DNA from 2 places in the Arthrobacter sp. USHLN218 genome. Region 2 is predicted to be linked to the other one. Evidence: riboswitches for the same ligand, from Rfam matches in the RefSeq annotation. Region 2 holds a riboswitch; the other holds the start of a gene.

Region 1 (14,403 bases), on a different contig from region 2:
GCGAGATCGACTCGATGCCCTGCTCCAGCAGCCATTCCGCCAGGTCGGGGTGGTCGCTCGGGCCCTGGCCGCAGATGCCCACGTACTTGCCGCGCGCGCGGCAGGCAGCGATGGCCATCCCGAGCAGCTTCCGGACCGCCGGGTTGCGCTCGTCGAACGCCCCGGCAACGAGCGCCGAGTCCCGGTCCAGGCCGAGGGTGAGCTGGGTCAGGTCGTTCGAGCCGATGGAGAAGCCGTCGAAGTAGTCCAGGAACTCGTCGGCGAGCAGGGCGTTGGCCGGCAGCTCGCACATCATGACGATCTCGAGGCCGTCCTCGCCGCGGCTCAGCCCGTTGGCGGCCAGCAGTTCGGTGACGCCGCGGGCCTCCTCCAGGGTGCGCACGAACGGGACCATCAGCTTGATGTTCGAGAGCCCCATCTCGTTGCGCGCGAATTTCAGGGCCTCGCACTCGAGCTCGAAGGCCTGGCGGAAGGACTCCGAGAGGTATCGGGAGGCGCCCCGGTAGCCGATCATCGGGTTTTCCTCGGTCGGTTCGAACGCGGGACCGCCGAGCAGGTTCGCGTACTCGTTGGACTTGAAGTCGGAGAGCCGGATGATCACCGGCTCCGGGGCGAAGGCTGCGGCGATGGTGGAGATGCCCTCGGCGAGCCGCTTGACGTAGAAGTCGCGCGGCCCGTCGTAGGCGGCGATCCGCTCGCGGATCTGCTGGACCGTGTAGTCCGAGAGCGCGGCGGGGCGCTCGATCTCGCCGTCCAACGCCAGCAGCGCGTTGGGGTGGATGCCGATCTGGCGGTTGATGATGAATTCCAGGCGGGCCAGGCCCACCCCGTTGTGCGGCAGCCGGGCGAAGCTGAAGGCCTGTTCCGGAGTGCCGACGTTCATCATGATCTTCACCGGTGCCGGCGGCATCGTGTCCAGCGCGGTCTCGTGCAGCGTGTAGTCGAGCAGGCCCTCGTAGACCAGCCCGGCCTCGCCCTCGGCGCAGGAGACGGTGACGGGGGTGCCGTCCGTCAGCACGCGGGACGCGTTCCCGGTGCCGACGACTGCGGGGATGCCCAGCTCGCGGGCGATGATGGCGGCGTGGCAGGTGCGGCCGCCGCGGTCGGTGATGATGGCCGCGGCCTTCTTCATGATCGGTTCCCAGTCCGGGTCGGTCATGTTCGCCACCAGGACGTCGCCCGGCTCGAACGAGGCCATCTGGTCGATCGAGGTCAGCACGCGCACCTGGCCTGCGCCGATGCGCTGGCCGATGGCGCGGCCTTCGGCCAGGACCTTGGATCGTTCGTTGAGGACGAAGCGGGAGAGGGTGCCGCTGGCCTTCCGGGACTCGACCGTCTCGGGGCGTGCCTGCAGGATGTACAGTTCCCCGTCCACGCCGTCCTTGCCCCACTCGATGTCCATGGGGCGCCCGTAGTGGGCTTCGATGGCCATCGCGTGCCGGGCCAGCTGTTCGACCTCGGCGTCGGTGAGGCTGAAGCGGCCGCGCTGTTCGCGGGTCACCGGCACGAAATCGACGGTCCGGCCGATTTCCTGCGATTCGGTGTAGGTCATCTGCAGGGCCTTCTCGCCCAGTCCGCGCTTGAGGATCGCGGGCCGGCCCGCCGCGAGGGTGGGCTTGTGCACGTAGAACTCGTCCGGGTTGACCGCGCCCTGGACCACGGCCTCGCCCAGGCCGTAGGAGGACGTGATGAACACGGCGTCGGTGAAGCCCGATTCGGTGTCCATGGTGAACATGACACCGGAGGCGCCGATGTCGGAGCGGACCATGCGCTGGATGCCGGCGGAGAGCGCAACCTCGGAGTGCGTGAACCCGTGGTGGACCCGGTAGGCGATGGCGCGGTCGTTGTAGAGCGAAGCGAAGACGTCCTTGATGGCCAGCAGCACGTTGTCGATGCCGCGGATGTTCAGGAAGGTCTCCTGCTGGCCAGCGAAGGAAGCATCCGGCAGGTCCTCGGCCGTGGCGCTGGAGCGCACCGCCCAGGAAACCTCCGACTCGTTGCCGTGGCCTTCGGTCAGCTTGGCGTAGGCGCTGCGGACCTCCTCCTCGAACCCGGCCGGGAACTCAGCCTCGCGGATCAGGTCCCGGATGGCGGTGCCGGCCTTGGCCAGCGCCGTGACGTCGTCGCTGTCCAGGCCTTCCAGGATCGCGGCGATGCCGGCCTCGAGGCCGGACTCCTGCAGGAAACGCCGGTAGGCGTCCGCCGTCGTCGCAAAACCCTCCGGGACCCGGACCCCGGCCGTGGCCAGGTTGCCGATCAATTCGCCAAGCGAGGCGTTCTTGCCCCCGACCTGTTCAAGGTCGGCCAGCCCAAGTTCAGTGAACCAAAGAACATCGGTCATAGTGTGGTGCTCCTTTTGAGAAAACAGCGTTAAACGTGTGGACAAAATCTTGGCGGCTACTGGGTATCCGCAGCGGCGGCCCGGCGGGCCTCGGCCTCAAGCTTCGCTTCGGCCTCGAGGTCGGCATGGAACGCCTCGTAGCGGGCCAGGTGCGTCGGGCGGCGGCGCAGCACGAGCCAGGCGATGGCGAGGATGACGAACCAGATCGGGGTAACCAGCAGCGCGGTGAGGGTGTCCGGCTGCGTGGTCAGCGCCCAGAGGACGAAGGCGAAGAACGCGAACACCACCCAGACCATGACAACGCCGCCGGGCATCTTGAACTTGGACTCTTCATGCAGCCGCGCCCGGCGCCTCCGGAAGGCGAGGTAGCTGGCCAGGATGATGGACCAGACGAACATGAAGCAGACGGCGGAGACCGTGGTCACCATTTCGAACGCCAGGGCGATGTCCTTGCCGGCATACAGGAGTACGACGCCGGAGAGCAGCAGGACGCAGGACAGGAACAGTGCGTTCTGCGGAACCTTGCGCGAGGAGAGCTTGCCGAAGACAGTCGGAGCGTCGCCTTCCTGTGCGAGGCCGTAGACCATGCGGGAGGTCGAGTAGACGCCGGAGTTGGCCGAGGACATCGCCGAGGTCAGCACCACGAGGTTGATGATCGTGGCGGCCATGCCGAGTCCCGCCAGCGAGAACATGCCGATGAAGGGGCTGCGGCCCGCCTCGAACTCGGTCCACGGGGTAACCGACATCAGGATGATCAGGGCGCCTACGTAGAACAGGAGCACACGGATGGGGATGGAGTTGATGGCCTTCGGAAGGTTCTTCTCCGGATTCTTGGCTTCCGCCGCCGTCGTACCCACGAGTTCGATGCCCACGAAGGCGAACACCGCGATCTGGAAGCCCGCCACGAAGCCCATGAACCCGTTCGGGAAGAAGCCGCCGTGGCTCCACAGGTTGCTGAAGGCGGCCGGGCCGGCGGGGGACTCGAAACCGGTGAAGATCATGACCAGGCCCGTGCCGATCAGCGCCAGGATGGCGACGATCTTGATCATGGCGAACCAGAACTCGGTCTCGCCGAAGGCCTTGACGGTAGCCAGGTTCAGCAGCAGCAGGACGGCCACGGTGAAGATGCCCGGAATCCAGAGCTGGATGCCCGGCACCAGTTCGTCGGCGTAGCCGGCGATCGCGATAACGTCCGCGATGCCGGTGACGACCCAGCAGAACCAGTAGGTCCAGCCGGTGAAGAACCCGGCCCACGGTCCCAGCAAGTCAGCGGCGAAATCGCTGAAGGACTTGTAGTGGAGGTTGCTGAGCAGCAGCTCGCCCATCGCCCGCATGACGAAGAACAGCATGAAGCCGATGATCATGTAAACGAAGATCACGGAGGGGCCGGCTGCCGAAATGGTCTTTCCCGAGCCCATGAACAGGCCGGTGCCGATGGCGCCGCCGATGGCGATCAGCTGGATGTGCCTGTTGGATAGCTGCCGCGCGAGATGCGGGGGTTCGCCTGTCGTGGTGGATGCATGTGGCGTAGTCATGAGGAACTCCATGGTTCAAGTGGCACGGGCGCACCACGTTGATTCGGTTCCTCCCCGCTCTGTATTGGACCTGAGAGATTCCGCGCGCCCTGCTTGCGCAGGAGCCGCTTGCACCGTGGGTGAGAAAGGCTGCCGCCCGTCTGCTTTCCAGAGTTGCCTAGCCGCGGCGGTACGTGGGCCTGAGAGATTCCCGGGGAGGGTTTGCTCCTACGGCGCCTGCCGAATGTACCGGCAGGACTCTCCCGCCGCAGATTGTAGGCATTATTTACTTATGGGTGACTGGGATCACAACCTAGGGTAGAGTGCAGCCCGGCCTCCCGCAAGCGGGTTGCGTGAAGGGCGTCATATTTCGGAAAACAGGGTCACTCGCCCCGCCGCGGGCGAAGCCGTCAACCGCGTTCGGCGAATGGCGGCACGTGGTGGTCGGGCCCGAAGGGTCTGAACCAGTCCTCGAACTTCATGGACGGGGCACCTTGGGGGCTGGCCTCCGGATCGTTTTCGAAGCCGTCCATGGCCGGGTCGAAAAGCATCATGGAGTCGGCGAAACGCAGGAAGAACTGTTCAAGCATGGCCACCCAGTCCGGGGGCAGGTCGGTCTCGAGCTCCAGATCGTCGGCCAGGAATTCCGCCTCGGCGAGAAGGCAGCGCAGGCCAAGCTCCTGGGCCACGCAGGACGGCTCCTTCCAGCCCGCGGCCAGGTTCATCGTGAGGTCGGTGCAGACGGTGAGGAACCGGGCCGCGAAACGGGCGTCGTAGTGGTGGGCGTACTGCGGCGGGAGGTTGCCGAGGACATAGGTCTCGTCAATGTCCCTGGCCGTCGGCTCCCGGTCCCTGAGCAGGTCTATGTCGTTGAACAGCTCGTCGATCATCCCGGCGCCCGCGTGCCAGAGCAACCCGGCCAGCACCCGGGCCCGGTGCCGGGACAGCTCGCGCTCCGCCGAGGGCGCCGCCGGATCGTAGCCGAGCCGTTCGAGCGCGATCCCGCCGGCGCGGTCCGCCGCTTCCAGCAGGGCGTTCACGGCGTTGCCGCTGATTCCGGTGTCCGCAGGCTCCCGCCCGCCATCGGCTCCGGCGGCATGGGGCATAACGGAGTCGGCCACCCCATGACCCTCCGCCGGCTCGACCTTGCCTCGCAGGAGCCGGATCCCCGGGACGTCCGCCGCGACGGCCAGCGGATCCATGGCAACGGCGAGGGCGGCGAACAGGTCCGTCGAGGCCAGGGCCACGTGTTCGGGTGATTCGGCTTTGACGACGGCGTAGCTCCGCAGCTCCCCCGGGTCGGTGATGTCCACGTCGATGGCGATGTGGATCGACGCCGGGATGGGCCTCTCCGGGTCATTCATGCGTAACACCCTACTCCCGCTGGCGCCCGCTTCGGCCGGAAAAGCCGCGTGGGAGGAAAAGCTGCCCGGGACCCGTCAGACCTCGCAGCCGACTCCGTCGCCGTTGCCGTCGAACCTGTCGCTCCAGCCGGGGTCGCCCGAGCGGATGGGCGCTGCCCCGCGGGCCTTCACCTCGGCACAGTTCTTGTACTCGGTGGCAGGGAGGGCCACTCCCTCGTCATCGGCCGGGACCTGTTGGTCCGCGCAGGATGAGGTCAGGACCTTCTTGATGGCGTCGTGCTCGGCCTGCGTCATCCAGAGCCCGTACTTCGCCTTTACCGCGGTCTGCAGCGCAACGTACTCACAGCGGAAGCCCCTGTTCGGCGGGAGCCAGGTCGCGGCGTCGCCGTCGCCCTTGGCCCCGTTGGCGGGACCGTCCGCGGCCCGCAGGTTGAGCGGATCGTTGGCGAACGCTGCCCGTTGGCCGGAGGAAAGCTTCTGCGCGCCCTTCTGCCACGCATCGGAGAGAGCGACGACGTGGTCGATCTGGACGAGGGTGCTGGTCTTGTTGCCGCGGACAAAATCGATCGTCTTGCCGGTGTAGGGATCGGCGAGGGTGCCGGTCAGGACGACACAGTGCCTAGTGCCGGACTTGAACGTCTCGTTGGTCAGATCCCGCGCGAGGACGTCGTTCCGGGCATCGCAGCCGTTGTGGTCCGGATCCAGCCACCCATCGCCGAACTGCTCGCGCGAGTAGCCGGTCTTCGGGGCGCGGCCCTTGACCTCGATCGTTGCCAGCTGCTCCAGCACGGTACCGGCCGCTGGCGCAGCGGTCTGCGTAGACTCGGCCGCCCCGGCCGGGGCCGGAACTTGGGCGTCATAGGCTGGAGTGCAGGCCGCCAGGGATGCGGCGGTGAGGAAGGCTGCGGTCAGGGAGAGGGCACGGCGGCGGAAAGTCTGCATATTCCTTAGGTGTTCGGGAGACCCGGCGGATCCCGCCCTCCAGCCTATGACCCCGTTGCCCGAACGCGGACCAGGCTCGCCCTGCTGGGCGGCGTGCGCCTAGGGAGCGGGATCCGTGCCGCGCTCCGAGGGCCGGTGGCCGGCGACGGCGGCGCGTCCGTCGCCCTCTTCGTGCCCGCCCTTGTTCTTACCGAAGGGCAGCACCTTCAGCAGCGGGTGCAGGACGATCATGACGACGAGGCCCCACGCGAGCCCGAGGACGGCTGAGCACAGGGTGTTCACAAGCCAGGACAGGAAGCCGCCGACTACGGCGATCCCCGCGAAGGGCCCCTCAAGGAGGTGGACCAGGTCGTATGGCGCATGCCAGCCGAGGTCGTGCGCCCCCTGGAGCATGATGTGGCCGCCGACCCAAAGCATGGCGATTGTCCCGACGAACGTAACCGCGCCCAGCACGGAGGGCATGCCCTTGACGAGCAGCCGACCAAAACGCTGAGAGCCCGCGGAGTCCTTGGTTGTCAGGTGCAGGCCGATGTCGTCCATCTTGACGATGAGAGCAACGGCGCCGTACACGAGCACCGTAATCGCGATCGCCACAACGACCAGGATGACCGCCCTGACCCACAGAGCCTGGTCCGCCACCTCGTTCATGGCGATGACCATGATCTCGCAGGACAGGATGAAGTCGGTCGTGATGGCACCCTTGACGACCTTGCCCTCCGCCGCCCCGCCCCGTTCAACGGCCGGAGCCTCTTCGCCACCGTGGTGGCCGCGGAGCCTGTGCCAGACCTTCTCGGCACCCTCATAACAGAGGTAGGTGCCTCCCAGCATGAGGATGAACGGGATGATCCCAGGGATGAAGGCGCTGATGAGCAGCAGCGCCGGCAGAATGATCACGAGCTTGTTCCGCAGCGAGCCCCAGAAGATCTTCTTGATCATCGGCAGCTCTCGGGACGGATCCCTACCGGACACGTACTGCGGCGTAACGGCGGCGTCGTCGATCACCACGCCGGCGGCCTTGGTTCCGGCCTTGGCCGCTCCGGCGGCGACGTCATCAACCGAGGCGGCAGCGATACGGGCCAGGGCAGCGACATCGTCGAGAAGGGCAACGAGACCGCCGCTCACAGGTCGCCTCCGGACTGCTCGACGGCGGACTGCTGGACGCGGCTGGCACGTGTGATCGGCATATTCCGAGTATATGTTGGCGTATGGGCCGGCAGCTGGTGTGGAGGCAAAGCCATGATGCGCCGGAATGCTGGCGCGGGCTGCCCGACTCCTGATGCGTTCCTGCTGATAAGAGTCCGGGGCGCCCCTCGAGTACTCGGACCGGAAGGGCCCGGCCCGCCTGCCGGGATGGCAGGACGCCGCCGCGGTCAGGCAGCTCCGATGGTGCGGAACACCGCCCCGGCACCCAATCCAGGTGTGAGCCCGGGGCGATGCCCGCTGCCCCCACTCGCAAGGGGCACCCGGAACCTGGCTCTGTGAGGGCACAGCCGGCTCCGCCTCCCGGGTCCGCTCTGAGCGCCGGGATAGGACCATTCTTGCCTTCGCGAGGACGCGTCAACAGAGCCAGTTCCGGGGAGACCAGGACCCCTCATAAAGGGTGTTTGCTCCGGCTGCGCACCGGCAGACACCGGATGCCTGCCGTTGGGCTTCCCGAGCCTGTCGGCAGGCCATCCGAGGCAGGGCGATCACCGCGCACACGTGCCCTAGCCAGCAGCGGCTGCTCCGAGTGGAGGCCCACGGGCCAATCCCCCGGGTATACGAGGGAATCGCGGCTCTACATAGGATTCACCTATGAGCTGCAAGAAACGTACCGTCGAAGCTGTCCGTGACGAAATAGTCGCCGCAACTGCAGACCTGCGTGCGGTCGCCCGAGAGGAGCAGGACAAGCAACGGAACCAGGTTGCCGACTGGCTTGACGGACAGTTCATCGGTATCGCAGACCGGCGCGTTTTGCGTAAAGCCGCCTCAAATGCCCTCAGCGGTCTCTACCGAGGCGGAATGGGGTCGTTCCAGGATGTCGGCACAGAGCCATCATCCAAAGCGGTCAAGAGACTGTATCTCGCATTGCGGCGTGCGAACTCTTGGTTCCTGCACAACCCACGAAGCACGCGGACGACACCGACCACCCGCCCGTAAGCGGTGGCCGTGCCCGTCGGACGGGTTCGGTCGCGGGTCAAAGCTGAGCGCCGCCGGTCGGTCGCCGAGCGCCGTCAGAGGGAGCAGCTTCATCAGATGCATCAACTTCCCCGCTCAGGCGGGCAGGTGCCCTGCGCTCAGTCGGACCCGTCTAGCCGGTTTCCGTAGGGATAAGCGATCCAGGGCCCGGTTCCCAATTCCGGACACTGGGCGTGCATGGCACGTTTGGTAACGTCGTAGTCCGCCGGAGCCCGCCTGTACATCAGTTCAACCAGGTTGACGTCATGGTCAACGCGGCCGTCTTCCCACATTGCGTCATAGCGGAACGCCCGGACCCGGCGGCGCAACCACCTTGATGTCCCCATGTAGGCGGTTGCGCGGAAAGCAAACGGGAAACGAGCATCTGCGGGCACAAGTCCATGTTCACACATGCAGGCCGGTCTAATCTGCCCAGTCGGCGTGGACACTGAGAATCATGGATTAAGACGCGGTGGCCGATCGGATCCGCGCCCTGACGACGACGGCGGCTGAGGCCCAAATCGCCCGTCCAGCCGGGCATCACGTCAGCGGTTCGCGGAACCCGCTAAGTACGGCGAAAGCGGTGGAGCCTAGGGGAATCGAACCCCTGACCTTTTCATTGCGAACGAAACGCTCTACCAACTGAGCTAAGGCCCCGAGTAACTGCGTAGATCATATGACCGTCGTGGCCGAATCACCAAAAACGGATGTAGCGAGACCCCCGCTCCATCCGGCAGGCATCCGGCTGGATCGGGGGTCTTCAGCTGTGAACAACAGGTTGGATCCTTGCGGGATCCGTCCGCAGATCCTCGGCGGGGTGGGCCGGTTTCACTGCACCTTGGCGGGTGGAAGCTTGTGGCTCGTCCCGCGCTGCCTCCAATTCGAGCACCCCTGCGGCAATCCGTGCAATAGTTGCCTCATTGGTTGGTCAATCTGATCAACATGGGAACGGGACACCGGACAGGAAGTGGTCAGATTGCAGCAGCTGGATCCGACAGACCGCCGCATCATCCTTGCCTTGGACGAGGATCCGCGCATACCGGTCATGATGCTGGCCCAGAAGCTCGGGCTGGCGCGCGGCACGGTCCATTCCCGGCTCGAGCGGATCAAGGCGTCGGGCATCCTCCGTCCGCACTCGGCGCGGATCTTCCCGGAAGCCACGGGGCGAGGGGTGATGGCCATGGTGAGTGCGGAACTCGACCAGAGCAAGCTCAACAAGGCCGTCGAGGCGCTGCGCAAGATCCCCGAGGTCCTCGAATGCCATGCCCCGGCCGGCGACACGGACCTGCTCATCCGGGTGGTCGCCAAAAGCCCCGACGATCTCTACCGGGTCAGCGAGGAGATCCGCCTCTGCCCCGGCATCACGCGGACCTCCACGCAGATGTTCCTCCGCGAGGTGATTCCGTACCGGACCACGGGACTGCTCCAGGAGGACTGAGTCCGCAGAACCTGCCCGGCGACGGGACGGCCGTCAGGCGAAAAAGTGCACCAGGACGCCGATCGTCCAGATGCTGCCCGCGGCAAACGCGCAGCCGAGCTCCACGAGGATGCCGATCCCCATCGCCTTGAGCGCGACCCCGCTCGAGGCCAGGGCGAGCCCGAAGTCGCGCTGCCGGAGGTACTCGCTGAGCAGCAAGCCCACGGCGAAACCGATGAAGAGGCCCAGCACCGGAATCACGAACATGCCCACCAGTCCCACGACAATGCCGACCACAATCGAGTGGTTCGGGATCCTGCGGGCCTTGAGCCGCTTCCCGGTCAGCACGGCACTGGCCGCCATCCCGATGGCCACCAGCACCGCACCCAGTCCGAAGACGACCCAGCCGACCGTGCTCCGCAGCACCAGCGCCCAGATCAGCAGGCTGGCGACGATGGTGATGCTGCCGGGCAGGACCGGAATGACGATGCCGGCAATGCCGACCGCGATGAGCAGTCCGCAGATGACGGTGGTGATGATCTGGGCTTCCATACGCCCAGCCTAAGCGGCTTCGCGGGCCTCTTCCGCGTCGGCGGCACGTTCGCGCCGCTTCCGGCGCCACAGCACGAAGGCCAGCACTCCCACGAGCAGGATCACAATAACGACGGCGGTGGCCGGCGAAGCGAGCACCAAGCCCAGCCATGCGGCTACCGCCGCGAGACCGACCGTGGCGTAAACCACGGCCCAGATGATGCTGCCGGCCACAACGGCAGGCAGGAAGCGGACCAGGTGCATGCGGGCGATGCCGGCGGTGGCAATCACGGCCGTCTGCAGGCCGATGGTAAGGAAGCACAGCGTCACGGCGAACGGACCGAACCTGTCCATCAGGCGTTCCGCGCGCTTCATCACGGGGCTGTCGAGGTGCTTCTCAAGGGACGTGCGGCGGGCACCGGCGGCGGCGCCGCGGCCCAGCCAGTAGGTCGCGTTGGATCGGATCATGGCGCCGCAGAAGAGGGCGAGGATTGCCCATTCCAGCGGCAGTTCAAGGAAGATGTCCATCGCCCTCCTTTCAGCGGATGCCGGCCCGTTAATTCTACTGGCCGTAGAATCGGCCGGATGACCGCTCCGCGGCGGTAACATCCCGCGTACTCACGATTATTCCGCCGCCGCGGCCTTACCGGACGCCCTTGATCTTGACCACGAACACCGCTCCCAGCAATCCTATGATGGCGGCGAGCACGAACAGGGCCGTGTAGCCGCCGAGGTACAGCACCACGGGAGCCGCGATCAGCGGGGCGAAGACCTGCGGCGACGAGTTGGCGATGTTGATGACGCCCAGGTCCTTGCCGCGGTCGGCGGCGCTGGGCAGCACCTGCGTCAGCAGGGCGAAATCGACGGCGAGGAACATGCCGAAGCCGGCGCCCAGGACGGCGGCGGCGACCAGCGCCGTCGGCCAGGTCTGCCACAGCGCCACCAGGATCGACGCCGTCGCGATCGTGGCTGCGGAGGCAATGACGAACGGCTTCCGGCGGCCGATCCGGTCGCTCCAGGGCCCGCCGATGACCGCGGTGACGATGACCATCAGCGCGTAGATGCCGGTCAGCAGCAGCACGCCCGCCGCCGGGTCGGGGTGGCCCACGGCATCCTGCAGGAAGAAGAACAGATAGAGCGTGAACAGGTTGTTGCCCAGGTTGACCAGGAACCGCGTCAGCCAGGCCCAGCCGAAGTCAGGGTGGCGCCGCGGGGAAATGTAGAAGCTCTTCAGGAACCGGCCCCAGGCAAACGGCGGACGCAGCGCCGGATCCAGCGGCACGTCGCGGCCCTTCACCAGGAACATGACCACGCTCAGGAGCAGGAACACCGCGCAGTAGATGTAGCCGAGGACGAAGCCGCCGGCCAGGTTGGCCAGCACCGCCCCGAAGACGATGCCGACGGTCTGCCCCATCGCCGCCAGCCCGCCGACCTGGCCGCGCTGCAGGGCCGGGACCCGGTCCGGAATGCCTGCCGTCACCGCGGCGTAGGCGCCGTTGCAGCCCGCCTGCACCAGGCACCAGGCGGCCACCATGACGGCGATGCTCGGGGCGCCGGCCAGCAGGAGCAGGGCGGCAAAAGCCAGCACCGCGCCGCCCAGCACCCACGGCACCCGGCGTCCCAGTGCCGACGTCGTACGGTCGCTCAAGGCGCCGGCGATGGGGTTGGCAACCAGCGAGACCGCAGCCCCGAAACCGGTGGCCAGCGCAAGGACCGCCTCCTTGTTGGCCGCGTCAAAGGTCTGGGCCTGCTGCGCGAGGAGCACCTGCAGCGGGCCGAAGAAGGCCGCATTGATACCGACATTGACGAGGATGACCCCCGCGATCCAGCCGGGACCGACCCGCCGCGTCGGTTCGGCGAAGGCCGCCGCCGGCACCCCTGAGCCGGCCACCCCTCCGGGACTGGTCATGCGGACGCTCCTAAATCCCGGCGAACTGCATGATGAATCCCATGCCGACGCTGGCCACCATCGCGACGATGATCAGCCAGACGATGGGCGTGCGGAATTTGCGCATAGTCTTCATGATCCACAAGTCTAGGTCCCCTGCGGCCTATCCCACCGGGGCCCTTCCCGCCCTTTTGGCCAGCTTCTTCAAACCGTCGGAAACCCTGACCGGCTCCGGCCAGCGCGGCGGCAGGTTGTCCCCCAGCGTGACGCCGCGCAGCTTGCGGCCGAACATCGGCACGACCCATTCATGCATCCAGGCCCGATCGCGGCGCAGCATTTCCCGCCAGCCGTAACGCTCCATCGGCCCCAGCGGCCGGATCTTCAGGGTGTGTTCGACGCCGAGCAGCTCCAGGACCTGCGCGGCCATGTACTTGTGGCCGGCCGGCGACATGTGCAGCCGGTCCGAGTCCCACATCCGCTTGTCCTGGTAGGCGTCGAAGGTCCAGTGGTCCACCAGCAGCGCCCCATACTTGCGCGCTATGGCCCGCACCGCCTCGTTGTATTGCCAGTTCCGCCGGCGCATTGGTTCCAGCACCGACGGCAGCATCACGTCGAACCCGGTGAAGAGCACCAGCCGGGCGCCGGTCGACGCCAGCCGGGCCACGGCCGCCTCGTACTGCTCCAGCAGCTCGTCCATGTCCTTGCGGATCTCCAGGATGTCGTTGCCGCCGGCGTAGAACGTGATCAGCGTCGGGTTCATGGCCAGGGCCGGCTCCAGCTGGTCCGCCACGATCTGGTGCAGCCGCTTGCTCCGCACGGCCAGGTTGGCGTAGCACAGCTCCGGATTTTTCTTGGCCAGCTGTTTGGCCAGGCGGTCGGCCCAGCCCCGCACCCCGTTCGGGAACTTCTTGTTCCGGTCGCCCACGCCTTCGGTGAAGCTGTCCCCCAATGCGACGAATACCTCTGGCACCCGACCAACGCTAACCGCGGACGGAGAAGGGCCGGGAAACTCAAGATGAATTTCCCGGCCGGCCGCCGGAACGTGCACGCCGGCGGCCGCGGTGCAGCCGACGGCGCTGACCACGCACGGGTTCCCGGCCCTATGCTTGGAGCCATGATGCCGGATAAGAATCCCGCCCCTCCCACCATCGCCATCACCGGCGCCTCCGGCCGGCTCGGCGGCGAAACGGCGCGCCTGCTCGCCGCGGAGGGGATCCCGCTTCGCCTGGTCCTGCGCGACGCCTCCCGCGCCCCCGGACTTCCGGGAACAACGACGGCGGTGGCCGGCTTCGGCGACCCGGGCGCCTGCCGCCGGGCGCTGGAAGGCATCGGGACGGTATTCATGGTGTCAGCGGCGGAGTCCGAAGACCGGCTGCAGCAGCACTTCACGTTCATCGACGCCGCCATGGAGGCAGGCGTCGAGCACATCGTCTACACATCGTTCGCCGGCGCCGACCCGGATGCGACCTTCACCCTCGCTCGGGACCATTTCGCCACCGAGGAGAAGCTGCGGGAAACCGGGGCCAAGTTCACCCTGCTGCGCAACAACTTCTACGCAGACATCCTGCCCGACTTCGCGGACCGGAACGGCGTGATCCGCGGGCCCGCCGAGGACGGGCGCGCAGCATTTGTGGCCCGGTCCGATGTGGCGCGCGTGGCCGCAGCCATTCTCCAGCAGCCCATCCCGCACGCCGGGTTCACCTACAATCTCACCGGTCCCGAGGCCCTGACGCTGGCGGAAGCCGCGGCCATCCTGACAGAGGCCACGGGACGGCAGCTGAGCTTCCACAATGAGACGGTGGAGGAGGCGTACGCCTCGCGTGCCCACTTCGGTGCCGCGGCATGGCAGCTGGATGCCTGGGTCAGCACCTACACCGCGATCGCGCGCGGCGAGCTCGCCAAGACCACCAACGACGTCGAACTGCTCACGGGCGAGGCCCCGCTCAGCCTGCACCAGCTGTTCTCGCAGCCACTGAACTGACGCCTCCGGCGGCCTAAGCCCGGCGTACCTGGGTCAGGCGTTCCAGAGTCCGTAGGAATCCGCGAGCGAGGAGATCTTCTCGGCGCGGGCCAGTCGGGGAAGGTAGGAGCCGTCGCCCACCACGGCACCGGCGGCGTGCGCACTCAGCAGCTCGTGCGCCCAGCGGATCTCGGACTCGCTCGGCGAAAGGCCCTTGTTGATGGTGTCCGCTGCCTCAAGCAGCAGGCAGAGCTTCCCGGTCATGCCCATCGATGCCGTGACCTTGCAG
Region 2 (14,403 bases):
GGCTTCATGCTGTTCTTCGTCATGCGGGCGATGGGCGAGCTGCTGCTGAGCAACCTCAACTACAAGTCGTTCAGCGACTTCGCCGGCGACCTCCTCGGTCCCTGGGCCGGGTTCTTCACCGGCTGGACCTACTGGTTCTGCTGGGTCGTCACCGGCATCGCGGACGTTATCGCGATCGCCGGCTACGCCAATGAACTGGTGCCGGGCATCCAGCTCTGGATCCCGGGCATCTTCACCGTGGCCGTCCTGCTGATACTGAACCTGGCTACCGTCAAGGCCTTCGGCGAAACCGAGTTCTGGTTCGCCCTGATCAAGATCGTCGCCATCGTGGCGCTGATCGTCACGGGCCTGGTCATGATCTTTACCGGTTTCGAGACCCCCGCCGGTACGGCGTCCTTCAGCAACCTGTGGAGCCACGGCGGCTTCTTCCCGCAGGAGTTCATGGGCTTCGTGGCGGGCTTCCAGATCGCGGTGTTCGCCTTCGTGGGCATCGAACTCGTGGGAACGACGGCGGCGGAAGCCAAGGACCCGGAGAAGAACCTTCCCAAGGCCATCAACTCCATCCCCGTCCGCGTGCTGCTCTTCTACGTAGGCGCCCTGATCATCCTGATGGCCGTCACCCCGTGGACCGAGTTCCAGGCCGGACACAGCCCCTTCATCGGCATGTTCTCGCTGGCGGGACTCGGCATGGCCGCCACGATCGTCAACCTCGTGGTGCTGACCTCGGCGATGTCCTCGGCCAACTCCGGCGTCTACTCGACCTCCCGCATGGTCTTCGGCCTCGCACAGGAAGGCGACGCCCCGACCGTCCTTGGCAAGCTCTCCTCGCGCAAGGTTCCGCAGAACGCACTGTTCCTGTCCTGCGTCCTGCTGCTCTCCGGCGTCGTCCTTCTCTACGCCGGCGACAGCATCGGCGAGGCCTTCGGCATGGTGACCACGGTCTCCGCGGTCTGCTTTATGTTCGTCTGGTCGATCATCCTGGCCAGCTACCTGGCGTTCCGGAAGCGCCGTCCGCACCTGCACAATGAGTCCAAGTTCAAGATGCCTGGGGGCATCGCGATGGTCTGGGTGGTGTTCGCGTTCTTCGCCTTCGTCCTGTGGGCGCTGACCACGCAGCCGGACACCCTCATGGCGCTGCTGGTGACCCCGATCTGGTTCGTCATCCTCGGCGTCGCCTGGGCCATCCTGCGCCGGAGCCCGGTCCACGTTGCCCGCGCGGAAATGTTCCGTGCCCAGCTGCGCGAGCACGAGGCGCAGCAGGAAAGCCCCGCAGACGTGCACTAACCTGCGCACGCAGACCCTGCCGGCCGCCGCGGACACCCCGCGGCGGCCGGAGGGAGCGGGGCCGTCACCGGGCGGCAGCCTTCTTGTGAAGGCCGGTCCGGAACGGTTACGATGCTCACATCGACAATAACTGAATTATGCCTTCGACATGCGGCGGGAGAGTCCTGCTGGTGCTAGTCAGCAGGCGCCGTAGGAGCAATACCTCCCCAGGAATCTCTCAGGCACCTGTACCGCCGCGGAGAGGCAACTCTGGAAAGCAGCCGGACACATGAAACCGGCTCACCGACGGTGCAAGCGGATTCGTTCCGCGGAATCTCTCAGGTCCAATACAGAGTGGGGAGGAACCCGATCCACATGGCGTGCCAGGCATGCCAGCCCAAATAACGGAGTTCCTTCATGACGGTTCAACCCACCATCGCACCCTTTGCCGAGCGCCATATCGGCCCGCGCAGCAGCGACGCCGAGACGATGCTCAAGCAGGTTGGCTACGCCAGCCTCGACGAGTTGGTTGACACGGCAGTTCCCGCCGATATCCGCCAGCAGGCCCCGCTGGACCTGCCGGCGGCCCGCAGCGAAGCCGAGGTGCTGGCCGACCTGCGCGCGCTGGCGGCCAAGAACGTCACGGCGGTCCAGATGATCGGCCAGGGCTACTACGACACGATCACGCCGCCGGTCATCCGCCGCAACGTCGTCGAATCCCCGGCCTGGTACACCGCCTACACGCCGTACCAGCCGGAAATCTCCCAGGGCCGGCTCGAAGCCCTGCTGAACTTCCAGACCATGGTCGAGGACCTGACCGGCCTGGCCATCGCCAACGCCTCCCTGCTGGACGAAGCCACCGCGGTCGCCGAGGCCGTGCTGCTCATGCGCCGCGGCAACAAGAAGCATGCCGAGGGCAAGACCGTCCTCGACGCCGACCTGCTGCCGCAGACGATCGCCGTCGTCAAGGGCCGCGCCGAGGCGCTGGGCTTCGAGGTCGAGGTTGCGGACCTGACCGCGGGCCTGCCCGAGGGCGACCTGTCCGGCATCGTGCTCCAGCAGCCGGGCGTTTCCGGCCGCGTGGCCGACCACACGCAGGTCATCGCCGAAGCGAAGGAACGCGGCGCCATGGTCACCGTCGCCGCCGACCTGCTGGCGCTGACCCTGATCACGCCTCCCGGCGAGCAGGGCGCGGACATCGCCGTCGGCAATTCGCAGCGCTTCGGCGTGCCGCTGTTCTACGGCGGCCCGCACGCCGCGTACATGGCCGTGCACAAGGGCCTCGAGCGCCAGCTGCCCGGCCGCCTGGTCGGCGTTTCCAAGGACTCCGCCGGACGCCCGGCCTACCGCCTGGCCCTGCAGACCCGCGAGCAGCACATCCGCCGCGAGAAGGCCACCTCCAACATCTGCACCGCGCAGGCGCTGCTGGCCATCGTGTCCGGCATGTACGCCGTCTACCACGGTCCCGAGGGGCTGAAGGCCATCGCCCAGCGCGCCAACGCGCAGGCCCGCACGCTTGCCACCGTGCTGCGCGACGCCGGTCTGGAACTGGCCGCCGAGCAGTTCTTCGACACCCTCACCGTCAAGGTGCCGGGCAGGGCCGCCGAGGTCATCGCCGCGGCCGAGGCCAAGGGCATCAACCTGCGGGCCATCGACGGGGACCAGGTGGGCATTTCCACCGGTGAATCGACGACGGCGGAACACCTGGCTGCCGTGGCCGAGTCCTTCGGCGTTGACGGCGCCGCCGAGCGCATCGCCGCAGCGGCCGGCTCGGGCCTGGGCTTCGAGCTGGATGCCTCCGTGCAGCGGACCTCGTCCTACCTGAACCACCCGGTCTTCCACAGCCACCGTTCGGAAACCCAGATGCTGCGCTACCTGCGCCGCCTCTCCGACCGCGACCTGGCCCTGGACCGCACCATGATTCCGCTGGGCTCCTGCACCATGAAGCTCAACGCCACGGCGGAGATGGAATCCATGACGTGGCCCGAGTTCGCCACCATCCACCCCTTCGCCCCGGACCACCAGACGCAGGGCTGGCGCGAGCTGATCGAGGACCTGGAAGCCCGGCTCTCCGCGATCACCGGCTACGCCGGCGTGTCCATCCAGCCGAACGCCGGTTCGCAGGGCGAGTACGCCGGCCTGCTGGCCATCCGCCGGTACCACCTGTCCCAGGGCAACGAGCAGCGCAACATCTGCCTGATCCCGGCCTCCGCACACGGCACCAACGCCGCCTCGGCCGTGCTGGCCGGCATGAAGGTCGTTGTCGTCGCGACGGCTTCCGACGGCACGATCGACCACACCGATCTCGAGGCCAAGATCGAGCAGCACAAGGACGACCTGGCTGCCATCATGATCACCTACCCGTCCACGCACGGCGTGTACGACGCCGACGTCCGCCAGGTCTGCGATGCCGTGCACGCGGCAGGCGGGCAGGTCTACATCGACGGCGCCAACCTGAACGCGCTGGTCGGCCTGGCCCAGCCCGGCAAGTTCGGCGGGGACGTCTCCCACCTGAACCTGCACAAGACCTTCTGCATCCCGCACGGCGGCGGCGGCCCCGGCGTCGGCCCGGTCGCAGTGGCCGAGCACTTGGTGCCGTTCCTGCCCGGCAACGCCGCGCTGGCCGAGCACGAAGGCAAGGGCGTCCCGGTTTCGGCCTCGAAGTACGGTTCCGCCGGCGTGCTGCAGATCTCGTGGGCCTACGTGGCCATGATGGGCGGCGAGGGCCTGACCAACGCCACCAAGACCGCGCTGCTGGCCGCGAACTACATCGCGTCCCGCCTGAACGAGCACTTCCCGGTGCTCTACACCGGCAACAAGGGCCTGGTCGCCCACGAGTGCATCCTGGACCTGCGCGAGCTGACCTCCAAGTCCGGCGTCACCGCCGAGGACGTGGCCAAGCGCCTGATCGACTACGGCTTCCACGCCCCGACGCTGGCCTTCCCGGTGGCAGGCACGCTGATGGTGGAACCCACAGAGTCCGAGGACCTGGCCGAGATCGAGCGCTTCATCGAAGCCATGATCGCCATCCGCGGCGAGATCGAGCAGGTCATCAAGGGTGACTTCGGCGTCGAGGAGAGCCCGCTGCGGCTGTCCCCGCACACCGCGGCCGCCGTGGTCAGCAGCGACTGGGACCGCAAGTACTCCCGCGAGCAGGCCGTGTTCCCGCTGCCGAACCTGAAGGTGGACAAGTACTTCGCTCCGGTCGGCCGCATCGACGGCGCGGGCGGAGACCGGAACCTGATCTGCTCCTGCCCGCCCATCGAAGAATTTGCCGAGTCGGCCAACTAACGAGAAGGTTCCGTAGAGACCATGAATGCTGAAACCACCACGCAGCGCTATACCGCACTGTACGAAGAGCACCAGAAGCTCGGGGCGTCCTTCACGGACTTCGGCGGCTGGCAGATGCCGCTGAAGTACAGCAGCGAACTGGCAGAGCACCACGCCGTGCGCAAGACGGCCGGGCTGTTCGACCTCTCCCACATGGGCGAGCTGTGGGTCACCGGCCCGGACGCAGGCAAGTTCCTCGACTACGCCCTGGTGGGCAAGCTGTCGGCGATCGCCGTCGGCAAGGCCAAGTACTCGCTGATCTGCAACGAGGACGGCGGGATCATCGACGACCTGATCAGCTACCGGCGCGGCGAGGACCGTTACCTCGTGGTGCCGAACGCCGGCAACGCGGACGCGGTCTTCGAAGCGATGACCGAGCGTGCCAAGGACTTCGACGTCACCGTGGAGAACGCCACGGCCGCGACCTCCCTGGTGGCCGTGCAGGGTCCGAACTCGGTGGACATCCTGCACAAGCTGGTCCCGGCCGCCGAGGCCGGCGTCGTGAGCGACATGAAGTACTACGCCGCGGAGGACGTGACCTTCACCGTGGGCGGCGCCCCGGCCAAGCTGCTGCTGGCCCGCACCGGCTACACCGGCGAGGACGGCTTCGAGATCTACGTGCCGAACGAGCAGGCCGCCGCGCTGTGGACGGCGCTGCTGGAAGCCGGCAAGGAGCAAGGCCTGGTTCCGGCCGGCCTCGCCTGCCGCGACTCCCTCCGCCTCGAGGCCGGCATGCCTCTGTACGGCAACGAGCTCTCCCTCGAGGTCAGCCCGTACGACGCAGGCCTCGGCCCCGTTGTCGCGCTGAAGAAGGAAGGCGAATTCGTCGGCCGCGCGGCGCTGGAAGCCCAGAAGGAGAAGGGCTCCGCACGCAAGCTCGTTGGGCTCAAGGGCCTCGGCCGCCGCGCCGGACGCGCCCACTACCCGGTGCTGAAGGACGGCGAGACGGTCGGCGAGGTCACCTCCGGCCAGCCGAGCCCGACCCTCGGCTACCCGGTTGCCCTGGCCTACGTGGACGCCGAGTTCGCCGAGCCGGGCACCAAGCTGGACATCGACCTGCGTGGAAAGGCCGAGCCCTTCGAGGTCGTCGGCCTGCCCTTCTACAAGCGCGAAAAGTAACAAATCCACCTTCCGGCGCAGGATCCGGCAACGCGGCTGAACGCCGACGCGTAGCCTTATTGCCGGGTCCCGTCCGGTGCCACCCGTTTTCCATTCCTTCTGTTTGAAAGGGTTTCACCCATGAGCAAAGTCCTGTCCAGCCTTCGCTACTCTGCCGAGCATGAGTGGGTCGACGGCGCCAGCCCCGTCAAGGTCGGCATCTCCCAGATTGCGGCCGACGCGCTGGGCGACGTCGTCTACGTTGACCTGCCCGAGGCCGGCTCCACCGTCACCGCCGGGGAGACCTGCGGCGAGGTCGAGTCGACCAAGTCCGTCTCCGACCTTTACGCGCCGGTGACCGGAACCGTGGTCGAGGTCAACCAGGCCGCGATCGACGACCCGGCCCTGCTGAACTCCGACCCGTACGGCGAGGGCTGGCTCTTCACCGTCGAGGTCTCCGAAGAGGGCCCGCTGCTCTCCGCCGACGAGTACGCTTCGGCCAACGGCGGTGAGGTCGCATGACGCAGGCACTCACCGCGGTCACCAGCGCCAGCCTGAACGCTGACCTGGGCGCCCTCGATCCGGAGATCGCCGCCCAGATCGACAACGAGCTGCGCCGCCAGCAGGGCGGCCTGGAAATGATCGCCTCGGAGAACCACACCGCCGTCGCCGTGATGCAGGCGCAGGGCTCGGTCGTCACGAACAAGTACGCCGAGGGCTACCCGGGCCGCCGCTACTACGGCGGCTGCGAATACGTGGACGTCATCGAGCAGCTGGCGATCGACCGGGTGAAGGCGCTCTTCGGAGCCGGCTTCGCCAACGTCCAGCCGCACTCCGGCGCGCAGGCCAACGCCTCCGTCATGCACGCGCTGATCAAGCCCGGGGACACCATCCTCGGCCTGAACCTGGCGCACGGCGGCCACCTGACGCACGGCATGAAGATCAACTTCTCCGGCAAGCTCTACAACGTCGTGGCTTACGGCGTCTCCGAGCAGGACTACCTGATCGACATGGCCGAGGTCGAGCGCCTGGCGCAGGAGCACAAGCCGCAGCTGATCGTCGCGGGCTGGTCCGCCTACCCGCGGCATCTGGACTTCGCGGAGTTCCGCCGGATCGCCGATTCCGTCGGCGCGTACCTCATGGTGGACATGGCGCACTTCGCCGGACTGGTCGCCACCGGTCTGCACCCGTCGCCGGTCCCGCACGCCCACGTGGTCACGTCCACCACGCACAAGACCCTCGCGGGTCCGCGCGGCGGCATCATCCTGACCAACGAGGCGGACATCGCCAAGAAGATCAACTCGGCAGTGTTCCCGGGCCAGCAGGGCGGACCGCTCGAGCACGTGATCGCGGGCAAGGCCGTGGCGTTCAAGATTGCCGCCTCGGAGGAATTCGCGGAGCGCCAGCGCCGCACGCTGGCCGGTTCGAAGGCCCTCGCCGAGCGCCTGTCGCAGCCGGACGTGGCGGCTAAGGGCGTGACCGTCCTGACCGGCGGCACGGACGTGCACCTGGTTTTGGTGGACCTGCGCAACTCCGAGCTGGACGGGCAGCAGGCGGAGGATCTCCTCGCCGCGATCGACATCACCGTCAACCGCAACGCCGTCCCGTTCGACCCGCGGCCGCCGATGGTGACCTCGGGCCTGCGGATCGGCACGCCGGCCCTGGCCACCCGCGGGTTCAGCGAGGAGGCGTTCCGCGAGGTCGCCGACATCATCGCCGAGGCCCTCATCGCCGGTCCGGATGCGGATCTCTCGGGCCTGAAGGCCCGCGTTGAGGCGCTGGCGGAAGCACATCCCTTGTACCCGGACGTCGCTCCGGTCTCCAAGGAAACCGAAGGGCACTAGGAGGCCACCATGGCTGTAGGCGTATTCGATCTCTTCACTGTCGGGATCGGCCCCTCCAGTTCGCACACTGTGGGTCCGATGCGGGCTGCCGCCGTCTTCGCCGAGGAGCTGGTTTCGACCGGAGTCCTCGACCAGGTGGCCGGGCTGCGCGTGGACCTCTACGGTTCGCTCGCCGCCACCGGCCGCGGGCACGGCACCTTTACGGCGGTCATGCTGGGACTGGAAGGCTTCCAACCGGAGCTGATCCTTCCCGACGAGGTCGATTCGCGCCTGGCAGACATGGCGGAATCCGGCAGGCTGCAGCTCTGCTCCCAGGTCAGCGGTGCTGCCGGGGCCACGATCGAGTACAAGGTGGAGGACATGGTCCTGCACCCGTTGACCGTGCTGCCCCGGCACACCAACGGCATGAAGCTGCAGGCAAAGAACGACGCCGGTGATGTGCTTCACGAGGCAACGTTCTTCTCCGTGGGCGGCGGCTTCATTGTCCGGGAGGGCGAGGAAGACGCCGCCGCGGAGGAGCTCGAGGAGTCGAAGGAGCAGCTGCCGTATCCGTTCCGTACGGCGGCCGAGCTGCTGGAGCACTGCCGCAACACGGGCCTGGGCATCAGCGACATCATGATGCTCAACGAGAAGGCCTCGCGCTCCGAAGAGGAGATCCGCTCCGGCCTGCTGCACATCTGGCAGGTCATGGAGGAGTGCAAGGATTCCGCGATCAAGCGTGAAGGCACCCTGCCCGGGGGACTGAACGTTCGCCGTCGTGCTCCCGACTGGCATGACCGGCTGCGGAAGGAAGACAAGGACCGGGACCCGAAGTACTGGCAGGAATGGGTCAACCTGGTCGCGCTGGCCGTGAACGAGGAGAACGCCTCCGGCGGCCGCGTGGTCACGGCCCCGACCAACGGTGCGGCCGGCATCATCCCGGCAGTCATGTTCTACGCCACGCACTACGCGCCCGGCATGGACAAGGCCACCCGGGAGGACCGCGAAGACGTCGTCGTGAAGTTCCTGCTCGCGGCGGGTGCCGTCGGCGTGCTGTACAAGGAACAGGCATCGATTTCCGGCGCCGAGGTCGGCTGCCAGGGCGAAGTCGGTTCCGCGTCCTCGATGGCGGCGGCCGGCCTGGCCGAGGTGCTCGGCGGGTCGCCGGCGCAGGTCGAGAACGCGGCCGAGATCGCGATGGAACACAACCTGGGCCTGACCTGCGATCCGATCGGCGGGCTGGTGCAGGTGCCGTGCATCGAGCGCAACGCCATCGGCGCGGCCAAGGCCGTCAATGCATCCAAGATGGCGCTCTGGGGCGACGGCACGCACCGGGTCTCGCTGGACGAAGTCATCGTCACCATGCGGGAGACCGGCAAGGACATGAGCGACAAGTACAAGGAAACCGCGATGGGTGGCCTGGCCGTCAACGTGGTGGAGTGCTGACGCAGCGCTGAAGTCGGGACGCCGCGCTGAGGGGCGCGGCGTCCCGCGGCTGTCCCGGGCGAGGCCCTACCAGGCCTCGCCCGGGACCACGACTTCTCCGCTCGCGGTTCCGTCCGGCTTGAGCATCCAGCCCACGCGCTTGGGAATCCTGGCAATGACGACGCTTTCGACCAGGTCCAGCCGGGGGATCAGCTCTCCGATGGAACGCTCCGCGGCCATGATGTCCGCCGGGCCGCGCAGCCACATCATGAACATGAAGTTGGTGTCCCCTGTGGTGGAGGCGCACAGGCGCAGGCCGCCCAAGCCGGCCAGCACGCGGGCGGCCTCATCGTGCTCGCCCGCCGGCAGCCGCCCGGTCCATTGGCAGACGATCGGATAACCCGCCAGGCTCTGGGCCACCTCGCAGCGGAAGGCCATGGTCCGGCTGTTGAGGATCCGCTGCAGCTGCCGCCGCGCCGTTGCCGGATGCAGCCCCGTGGCCCCGGCGATATCCGCGGCGGAGGCCCGGCCATTGCGTGCGAGCTGCCGGATGATGTCGCGGTAGCTGGCGGGAAGCGGCCCATGGTACTGCTCCGGTGGAGCGCTCAGCTCGCGTAGCTTCCGCACCTGGGCCTGGGATAGTGCGCCCAGCTGCCAGTCGGCCGCGCCGTGATGGAGCTTGGTGCAGAAAGAGGACTGGTAGCGGATGAGGCCGGGGATGCGGTCCAGCTGAGGGTACACGGAGTCCGCCAGCCAGGTGGTGGTCGGCGTGATGACCGTGAGGATCATGTCCCGGTTCCGGTGGCACTCCTCGATGGTAAAGACATCCGGCAGCCGGGCCACCGCGGCGGCAACCTCCTGGCGGCGGGATGGGTCGCACTGCACGTCGTGGAAGGACAGGGTCATCTGCTGCGGATCGCCCAGCGGATGGGCATTGATCCAGGCCGCGCCGGCGGAGGTGAGCCGCTCCCACCGGGCCGCCAGCGACGTGGGGTGCCGGTCCAGTACCTCGCCCAGCTGGGTCCACGGCAGCCGCGGTCCGATCTGGAGCGCGTTGATGAGCTGCAGGTCTTCCTCGTCCAGTTCCACTCGCCGCTCCTGATCGTTTTCTCGTGCAGTAGCCGTTCTGGTGAACAATATCAGCGATTTTCGTGTATGTGCTGCAGGTCACTGCAGACTGTAAGTCAGTTTCCAGTACATGGCCCAGAGCGGCTCCGCACAGAGAAGAGCATCATGACACCTCTCGCCCTGCCCCTGGACGGCAGCTCCACGGACATCCTGGCCGTCGCCAACTCGCCGATCCTTTGGATCTGCGGCCTCGGCGTCTTTGCGGTCATCATCGTCCAGTCGGTGATCTACATCCGCGCCGCACGCAAGGCCGCGCCGGCCGCCGGCATGACGCAGGACGAGCTCAAGACGTCCTTCCGATCCGGCGCGATCGCCGCCATCGGACCCTCGCTGGCCGTGGTCCTGGTGGCCGTGGCGCTGCTGGCCCTGTTCGGCACCCCGGCCGTGCTGGTCCGGATCGGCCTGATCGGGTCGGCCGCCTACGAGACCGGGGCGGCCAACATCTCCGCGACGACGATGGGTGCCTCCCTGGGCGGGGACTCCTACACCCAGCAGGTCTTCGCGGTGGCCTTCTTTGCCATGAGCCTGGGCGGTGCGATGTGGATGCTGGCCACGCTGGTCTTCACCCCGATCCTCAAGCGCGGCGGACACAAGCTGGCCAAGGTGAACCCGGCCATCATGACCGTGGTGCCGGCGGCCGCCCTGCTGGCTGCGTTCATCTCCCTGGGCACCGCGGAACTGCCCAAGAGCGCCGCCCATGTGGTGACGCTGCTGTCCGCGGCGGCCGTCATGGGTCTGTGCGTCTTCCTGTCGAGGAAGCTCGGCAAGAACTGGCTGCGCGAATGGGGCCTGGGCTTCGCGATCCTCGCCGGCCTGACCGTCGCCTACTTCGCCCACGGTGCCGGCCTCGGTCCCGTCGCCTGATCCACCAGAACCGAAAAGGATTCCGCCATGTCCACATCGCTGACTGCCCAGACCGACACCGCCAGCACCGCCAGCCTCGATGAATTCGACCGCACCACCTCCCGCTGGGGGCGGCTGACCATGATCGCCGGCCTCATCATCTCCCTCTCCGGCCCGCTGTATTTGGTCATTTTCGGCAACCTGGATGTCACAACGTCCCAGTTGTGGACCGCCTTCGCCGCGGTGGCGGGCACGTTCGTCGTCATCTGGCTTGTGGAGCCGCTGACCTACTTCCCGATCCTCGGCCCGGCCGCGATGTACCAGGCGTTCATGATCGGCAACATCTCCAACAAGCTGCTGCCCTCGGCACTGGTCGCGCAGACCAACATCAACGCGAAGCCCGGCACCAAGCGCGGCGATCTTGCCGCCGTGATGGCCATCTGCGGCGCCGCCGCGGTCCACCTCACGTCGCTGCTGGTCTTCGTCGGCCTGCTGGGCACATGGCTGATCAGCGTCATCCCCGAGGACCTGATTGCCGTGGCGCGCCTGTATGTCCTGCCCGCCGTCATGGGCGCCGTGATCGTGCAGGCCATCGTGTCCATGAAGCAGCTGCGGCCGACCCTGATCGCGTTCGGCGTGGTCCTGATGGTCCAGTTCGTCCTGCTGCCGCTGGTGCCCGGGCTGAGCATGATGTCCACCGCAATTTCCGTCATCGGTACGATCTTCATCGCGTGGTTCGCCCGCCAGCGCACCTCCGCCGTCGTAGCCTGACTGCATTCCGTCCGTTCCGCCAGAGAGAGCCCTTCATGCCCGCACTGCCCCAGCCCTTCCGACTGACCGCCGACCAGCAGGACCGCCTGCATGCCCTGTACCGGTACCTCCACGCGCACCCCGAACTGTCCATGCAGGAGCACGAGACCGCCGCGCTGGTCGACGAGCGGCTCCGGGCCTGCGGGCTGGAGACCTTCGGCTGCGGCGGTACCGGAGTCGTGGGCATCCTGCGCAACGGGGAGGGGCCGACGGTGGCGTTCCGGGCGGACACTGACGGCTTGCCGATCCGGGAGGACACGGGACTGCCCTACGCCAGTACCGCCACGGGCGTCCTGGAGGACGGAACCCAGGTCCCGGTCATGCACGGCTGCGGACACGACACCCATACCGCGGCGCTGCTGACCGTCGCCGAGCTCTTCGCCGGGGCGACGGCGCACTGGTCCGGCACCATCGTGTTCATTTTCCAGCCGGGCGAGGAGACCGCGGCCGGAGCCAGGGCCATGGTGGACGACGGGCTGTGGTCCAAGGCGCCCAAGCCGGAGGTGATCTTCGGCCAGCACGTGATGCCGGGCCGGGCCGGGACCATCCAGTACGTCGCCGGGCACACCATGAGCCAGGCCGATTCGTGGAAGGTGACGCTGCACGGGAAGCAGTCCCACGGCTCGCAGCCGCAGGACGCCGTCGATCCCATCGTGCTGGGGGCGCACATGATCACCCGGATCCAGACGATAGTCTCCCGGGAAATCGATCCCCGGCGCGCCGCCGTCGTTACCGTGGGCACCTTCCACGGCGGACTGAAGGAAAACATCATTCCCGCCTCGGCGGAGTTCACGCTCAACATCCGGACGTTCGACGACGACGTGCGCGGCCGGGTCCTCGCCGCGCTCCGGCGCATCATCAAGGCAGAGGCCGAGGCCTCGAATGCGCCGGAACCCACCATCGAGGAGCTTTACACGTTCCCGCGCAACTACAACGATCCTGTCGCCACCGCCGCGGCCGCGGAGGCCCTTCGCGGAGCGCTGGGGGAGGCGAACGTGAGCGAGGTGGAGCCGCTGATGGGCTCGGAGGACTTCGGCACGCTCGCCGAAGCCATCGGCGTCCCGTCGGTGTTCTGGTTCTTCGGCGGCCACTCCGAAGGGACGCTGGCCGCGGGCTCGGCGCCGGTCAACCACTCACCGTTCTTCGGTCCGGCCATGGAGCCGACGCTGTCCACCGGGGTCGAAGCGGCCGCCGCGGCGCTCCTTTCGCGCGTCGGGGTCTGATTCCGGGCAGGGCGTTGACAGCGGGACGGCTCCCTCTAGGCTGGTAAGTAAGCTTAGTAATTCCGAAGCAGATTGGAGCCGTCCCGTGGCCCAGGACCAGTACACCTTCCAGGATCCCGTCAAGCGCTACCCCAGCATCGAGCCGCCCGAACAGGACCAGCCGGAACCGGGGCTGGACAAAGAGCTGGTTCCGCACACGGACCGCGGCGAGGACTCCTACCGCGGGACCGGCCGGCTGGAGGGGCGCAAGGCGCTGATCACGGGATCGGACTCGGGCATCGGCGCCGCGGTTGCCATTGCCTTTGCCCGCGAGGGCGCCGACGTGGCGATGTCCTACCTGCCGGAAGAGGAGGAGGACGCCAAGGTCGTCGCGGAGCTCATCGAGAAGGAGGGGCGCAAGGTCGTGCAGCTGCCGGGCGACCTGACGGACTCGGCAACCTGCCGCGACGTGGTCCAGCGCGCGGCGGACGGGCTCGGCGGGCTGGACATCCTCGTCAACAATGCGGGGCGGCAGATCGCCGTGAAGCAGCTCGAAGACCTGAGCGACGAGCAGTTCGACCGGACGTTCAAGACCAACATCTACGCGTTCTTCTGGATCACCAAGGCGGCGCTCGCGCACCTCAAGCCGGGGTCCTCGATCATCAACACGACGTCGATCCAGGCATACATGCCCTCGCCCACCCTGATCGACTACGCGGCGACGAAGGGTGCGATCAACAACTTCACCAAGGGCCTGGCCCAGCAGCTGGCACCGCGCGGAATCCGCGTCAATGCGGTCGCGCCGGGACCGTTCTGGACGCCGCTGCAGGTCAGCGACGGCCAGCCCAAGGAGGAACTGCCGGAGTTCGGGAAGTCGACGCCCATCGGGCGCGCCGGGCAGCCGACAGAGCTGGCACCGGCGTACGTCTTCCTGGCGTCCTCCGAGTCGAGCTACGTGATGGGGGAGACGCTCAACGTCAACGGCGGGATGCCGGCGCCGTAGCGGCAGGTGCCGTCAGAAGCCGGCCGACTGCGGGATATGCGCTGCCGCTTCGGTGAGGCCGAGCTGCTGGCCGAACTGGACCATGGCCAGCACCCCGCCGACCATGAGCGCGCCCAGGCCTGCGAAGGTGCCCGTCATGATGCCGAGCAGCTTGCGGTCGTCCGCGGTCAGGCCGGTGATCCCCACCGGCTGCGGCATGTCGGGGGAGATCATGTTCGGGGCCCGGTCCAGCCGGCCGTCGTCCAGCAGCGCAACGACAGAGTTGGTGCGCCGGTCGAGGCGCATGCTGGTGATGGCGTTTCCGTGGCGGGCCAGCAGGATGTCGTGGCCCACACGCTGACGGGTGCGAAGCATAGGGGTCTCCCGGAAAGTGTGTAAGAAGGGGTGCCGGCCCGGATAGTGGGGGCACTTCAATTTTACGAGCCGCCACAGCCTGTTCGGCGCGAAAAAGGGGTGAATCCTACCATCCAGGCCAGTG

Evidence for each region. A riboswitch is a leader RNA that binds a small molecule or an ion and turns the genes downstream of it on or off. The one in region 2 is predicted to bind glycine.
Region 1: linked by a shared signal. The riboswitch ahead of cycA (D-serine/D-alanine/glycine transporter) and the one ahead of gcvP (aminomethyl-transferring glycine dehydrogenase) in region 2 are both predicted to bind glycine.

What each region holds. Positions count from the first base shown of each region.
Region 1 covers NZ_JBBCYT010000004.1:352,742-367,144, forward strand. The annotation lists gene ppsA (phosphoenolpyruvate synthase) at 1-2,341, opposite strand, end outside; gene cycA (D-serine/D-alanine/glycine transporter) at 2,398-3,876, opposite strand; glycine riboswitch at 4,034-4,131, opposite strand; gene WFH44_RS11505 (hypothetical protein) at 4,266-5,219, opposite strand; gene WFH44_RS11510 (GmrSD restriction endonuclease domain-containing protein) at 5,295-6,161, opposite strand; gene WFH44_RS11515 (DUF808 domain-containing protein) at 6,261-7,283, opposite strand; gene WFH44_RS11520 (hypothetical protein) at 7,956-8,300, shown strand; tRNA gene WFH44_RS11525 (tRNA-Ala) at 8,903-8,975, opposite strand; gene WFH44_RS11530 (Lrp/AsnC family transcriptional regulator) at 9,286-9,756, shown strand; gene WFH44_RS11535 (DUF456 domain-containing protein) at 9,790-10,287, opposite strand; gene WFH44_RS11540 (DedA family protein) at 10,297-10,794, opposite strand; gene WFH44_RS11545 (MFS transporter) at 10,910-12,175, opposite strand; gene WFH44_RS11550 (SGNH/GDSL hydrolase family protein) at 12,318-13,124, opposite strand; gene WFH44_RS11555 (SDR family oxidoreductase) at 13,269-14,135, shown strand; gene WFH44_RS11560 (HpcH/HpaI aldolase/citrate lyase family protein) at 14,169-14,403, opposite strand, start outside.
Region 2 covers NZ_JBBCYT010000005.1:63,619-78,021, forward strand. The annotation lists gene cycA (D-serine/D-alanine/glycine transporter) at 1-1,284, shown strand, start outside; glycine riboswitch at 1,429-1,527, shown strand; gene gcvP (aminomethyl-transferring glycine dehydrogenase) at 1,681-4,554, shown strand; gene gcvT (glycine cleavage system aminomethyltransferase GcvT) at 4,576-5,712, shown strand; gene gcvH (glycine cleavage system protein GcvH) at 5,833-6,213, shown strand; gene glyA (serine hydroxymethyltransferase) at 6,210-7,535, shown strand; gene WFH44_RS12680 (L-serine ammonia-lyase) at 7,545-8,960, shown strand; gene WFH44_RS12685 (Lrp/AsnC family transcriptional regulator) at 9,027-10,028, opposite strand; gene WFH44_RS12690 (DUF5058 family protein) at 10,173-10,931, shown strand; gene WFH44_RS12695 (hypothetical protein) at 10,959-11,681, shown strand; gene WFH44_RS12700 (amidohydrolase) at 11,717-12,943, shown strand; gene WFH44_RS12705 (SDR family oxidoreductase) at 13,029-13,925, shown strand; gene WFH44_RS12710 (hypothetical protein) at 13,938-14,279, opposite strand.